Regions from separate parts of the Arthrobacter sp. zg.Y820 genome, predicted to be linked through region 1. Evidence: predicted binding sites of a transcription regulator. Region 1 holds the regulator's gene; the other holds the start of a gene.

What was found. The regulator HrcA, encoded in region 1, represses chaperone genes, less so after heat shock. The targets are predictions, from matches to a motif close to TTNGCACTCGNNNNNNNCGAGTGCNAA.
Region 2: a site for HrcA is predicted at 1,314-1,340, ahead of groES (co-chaperone GroES). Genes of this name have one in related genera too.

The regions. Positions count from the first base shown of each region.
Region 1 covers NZ_JASKLX010000006.1:247,050-249,446, forward strand. The annotation lists gene QNN99_RS06365 (DUF3097 domain-containing protein) at 110-952, opposite strand; gene hrcA (heat-inducible transcriptional repressor HrcA) at 1,155-2,168, shown strand; gene dnaJ (molecular chaperone DnaJ) at 2,302-2,397, shown strand, end outside.
Region 2 covers NZ_JASKLX010000001.1:649,883-652,279, reverse strand. The annotation lists gene groL (chaperonin GroEL) at 1-799, opposite strand, end outside; gene groES (co-chaperone GroES) at 880-1,176, opposite strand; gene QNN99_RS03090 (siderophore ABC transporter substrate-binding protein) at 1,547-2,397, shown strand, end outside.

The sequences.
Region 1 (2,397 bases):
GTGCAGATAAAACTGTGCAGATCGGATCGGATCGGTTTACTGCCCTGTACCTCAACTAGGTTACTGGCAACGGGTCCCGTCTCCGGTACCCGACGCGGCGCGCGGTTCGCTAGGGAACGGTCAGGAAGTCGATTACTTCCTCCACCCGCCCCAACAGCGAGGGCTCCAGATCGGCGTACGAGTTGACGCTGCCCAGCAGTTTCTTCCACCCCATCGCCACGTCCGTGTGGTCCCGGTGCGGCCAGCCCAGGCCCTTGAGGATGCCCGTCTTCCAGTCTTCGTGCCGCGGGACCACCGGCCAGGCGGCCAGGCCGATGGTCTGCGGCTTGATGGCCTGCCAGACATCAACGTACGGATGCCCCACAATCAGCACGTTTCCGCGCGCCCCGGGGACCGCCATGGCTTCGGCGGCGATGCGGGACTCCTTGGAGCCGGACACCAGGTGGTCCACCAGGATGCCCAGCCGGCGGCCGGGGCCCGGGCTGAAGTCCCGAACCGCGGCATGCAGATCATCCACTCCGTGCAGGGGCTCGACGACGATGCCTTCCACGCGGAGGTCGTCGCCCCACACCTTCTCCACCAGTTCGGCGTCGTGCTTTCCTTCCACCCAGATGCGGCTGGCCCTGGCGGTGCGCGCCCGCACATTGTCCACCCGGACGGAGCCCGACGCCGTCCGCCGGGACACGGGTGCCGCCGCCTTGACCGCCGGGATCACTTCCACCGGCTCGCCGTCGAGCAGGAAGCCGAAACCCAGTTCAAACGACTTGGTTTTTCCCCGCCGGTCCTCCAGCACCATCAGACGCAGTCCGCCGGACTTCTCCACCCGGACCACGGCTCCGACCCAGCCGCTCTGCACATCCTCGAGCACCAGACCGGCCTCTGCCCCGACCTTGGGGAGGGTTTTCCGGGCCGGAGCACTGATGTCCTGCGGTCCCCACGAAAAGTTGGACACGGGTGTTTTCCTCGCTTTGGTTGGTTCGCATGCAGCTGGCAAGTGCACGCCGCAGGCGTGCGCGGCTCGGGCCACTCAATGCTAGCAACGACCCTGATCCGTATTAGACTTAGCACTTAGGCATGGTGAGTGCTAACCGTCAGCCGCTCAACGGCCAACGCCGGTTGACCGCCGGTCCACCGTCAGCAAGGGAGGGAAAACCATGAGTGAACCACGCAGACTCGAGGTGCTCCGGGCCATTGTTGAAGACTATGTGCATTCGCGCGAGCCGGTCGGCTCCAAGGCCCTGGTGGAACGCCACCAGCTCGGGGTCTCCAGCGCAACCATCCGCAACGATATGGCTGCCCTTGAAGAAGAGGGCCTGATCGTTGCGCCTCATACTTCTGCCGGGCGCATCCCCACCGACAAGGGCTACCGCTTGTTTGTGGACAGGATCTCCGATGTAAAGCCCCTGTCCGCCGCCGAACGCAAGGCCATCTCCTCCCTGCTGGAGGGCGCCGACGACCTCGACGACGTCATGGAGCGGACGGTCCGGCTGCTGTCGCAGCTGACTAACCAGGTGGCCGTGGTGCAGTATCCGCATTTGGGCAACGCCAAGGTGCGGCACATCGAGTTTGTCCTGCTCGCACCCGCCCAGGTGCTGGTTGTCCTGATTTCGACGACCGGCCGGGTGGAGCAGCGCGTCATCACCATTCCGGACCAGGTCACGGAGCCGGACCTGCTGGATTTGCGGCAGCACTTCCTCGTCTCGCTCAGCGGCACACCGCTGACCCGGATCACCGGCCACCTGGCCGAATGCCTGGCCACGGTGCCGGCCCGCAGGCGGCGCAGTGCCGCCGCCCTGGCCCGGTGCCTGGAACAACTGGCCGGAATCAACCGCGAAGACCGCTTGGTCATGGCCGGAACAGCCAACCTCGCACGGTCCACCGTAGACTTTCCCCTGACCATTGGCCCGATCCTCGAGGCGCTGGAGGAACAAGTGGTCATGCTTCGGTTGTTGTCCGAAATGGAGCAGGACGCCCGGGGCGTTTCGGTCCGGATCGGACGGGAGAACCCGCACGGTTCGCTGTCGGAGGCATCGGTCGTGGCCACCGGCTACGGCCCGGACGCCTCGGCGAAGGTGGGGGTGCTCGGACCAACCCGCATGGATTATCCCAACACCATGGCGACGGTGCGGGCCGTGGCCCGCTACCTTTCCCGGATACTGAACAACTAGAAAACGTTAGACAATACAGCAGCAGTGCGCCGGTTCCCGGCCGTCCAAGGCGGCCGGAGCCGGCGGAAGTCTTCGCAAGAGAAGGCGAAACCGCAACACGGTTACTGCAAATTACAGGAAGCGATGTGCACGAGTGAGCGATCACTACCAGGTCCTGGGTGTCGGACGCGACGCAACGGGCGAAGAAATCAAGAAGGCGTACCGGAAGCTTGCCCGCAAGCTGCACCCG
Region 2 (2,397 bases), on a different contig from region 1:
TTCCGCGGATCTTATTGACCACCAGGGTGGACAGGGCTTCGCCCTCAATGTCCTCGGCGATGATGAACAGCGGCTTGGAGGTTCCCAGCGCCTTTTCCAGCAGCGGCAGGAACTCGGCGACGGAGGAGATCTTGCCGGAGTTGATCAGGATCAGCGCGTCCTCGAGGACGGCTTCCTGGCGCTCGGCGTCGGTCACGAAGTACGGGGACAGGTAGCCCTTGTCGAACTGCATGCCTTCGGTGATGACCAGTTCGGTCTGCGTCGAGGACGATTCCTCGATGGTGATGACGCCGTCCTTGCCGACGGTGTCGAAAGCCTTGGCCAGCAGTTCGCCGATCTCCATGCTCTGCGCGGAGATGGCAGCGACGTGCGCAACCTGGTTGCCTTCAACTTCCTTGGCGTTTTCCAGCAGCCGTGCGGCAACTGCCTCCACGGCGATTTCCATGCCGCGCTTGAGCTGGCCCGGAGCTGCGCCGGCAGCAACGTTGCGCAGGCCTTCCTTGACCAGTGCCTGCGCCAGGACGGTTGCCGTGGTGGTGCCGTCGCCGGCAACATCGTTGGTCTTGGTGGCTACTTCCTTGGCCAGCTGGGCGCCGAGGTTTTCGTAGGGGTCATCCAGCTCCACCTCGCGGGCGATGGTCACGCCGTCGTTGGTGATGGTGGGAGCGCCCCAGGTCTTGGCGAGCACTACGTTGCGGCCGCGCGGGCCGAGGGTCACCTTGACGGTGTTGGCCAGCTTGTCGACGCCGGCCTCCAGCGAGCGGCGGGCGGAGTCGTTGAACTCCAATTGCTTTGCCATGTGTGTGTCCTTTCCGACAGCTACATCTGCACCTGCATCAGAAAACCCCGGCCAGATTGGCCGGGGTCTTCCTTTTTCAACTACTTAACGACGATGGCCAGTACGTCGCGGGCGGACAGCACCAGGTATTCCTGGCCGCCGTGCTTGACTTCAGTTCCGCCGTACTTGGAGTAGATGACGACGTCGCCTTCGGAAACATCCACGGGAACGCGGTTGCCGTTGTCGTCAACGCGGCCGGGGCCTACTGCGACAACTTCGCCCTCCTGGGGCTTTTCCTTGGCGGTGTCCGGGATGACGAGGCCGGAAGCAGTGGTCTGCTCGGCTTCGAGGGGGCGGACAACAATACGATCCTCAAGGGGCTTAATCGAGACCGACACTCGGGCTCTCCTTTGCGTAGTTACTAACGGATGTGGACCGTCGGTAGGCGCTGGCCGTCGTCGCGGTGCCGGATGGCGCTTCCCTCAGGAATTAGCACCCTCACTGGGAGAGTGCTGGTTCCTAACTTATGCAACGGTTAGCACTCGGTCAAGGCGAGTGCCAATATTGGCTCCGGCTACCCGGGTGCCGGGAGGCGATATAACGAAATGTGCTGCGCTTAACTTGCCTTAGCCTTACCTAACAGATAGTTTTCAGGGGCGCGCATTGATTAGCAAACACTTCTGTGTCCTATTGGCATTTTTTCCGTTTCCGGTTGCGGGGTTTTCTCCGCCGCGCGGACCCGGACCCAAGCAGCTGGAGCCCATTACTGTGAAAAACACCCTCAAGTCCCGCATCGTCGCGGGCACCGCGCTGGCCTCTCTCCTCGCGCTGAGCGCCTGCGGAGCCGAGACGGCCGCCACCGCCGAAGAAGCTCCCGAGCCGACCAACGTCACCGTTGAGCATGCCCAGGGAACCACTGAAGTTCCGGTGAACCCGGAAACCGTCTACACCTTCGACCTGGGTGCCCTCGACACGATGGATGCCCTCGACGTTGATGTCGACGGCGTTCCGGCAGCCAACTTCCCCGACAGCCTCTCCAAGTTCGCCGGTGATGATTACACGAAGATCGGCTCCATGAAGGAACCGGATTTCGAAGCCATCAGCGAAGGCGCACCGGACCTGATCATCATCTCGGGCCGTGTTGCTGCCTCCTATGAGGAACTGAGCAAGATTGCGCCCACCATCGACCTGAGCGTTGATGCGGCTGATCCGATGGCTTCCTTCAAGGAAGCAACGGGTACGCTGGGCCGGATCTTCGACAAGGAAGAAGCCGCTGACGAGAAGCTCGCCGCCATCGACAAGCGGATCGAAGAGACCAAAACCGCTGCAGCTGACGCAGGAACCGGCCTGGTCGTCATGACCAGCGGCGGCGAAATGACTGCTTACGGCGCCGGCTCCCGCTTCGGCATCATCCACGACGTCCTCGGCGTGACTCCGGTCGCGGAGATCAAGTCCGAAGGCAAGCACGGCGAGTCCGTCACCGCCGAATACATCGCCACCAAGAACCCCGACAACCTGTTCGTCATCGACCGCGACACTGCAGTCGGCGAAAGCGGCGAGGCAGCTGTTGCCGTGCTGGACAACGAACTGGTCAACGGCACCAACGCCGCCAAGAACGA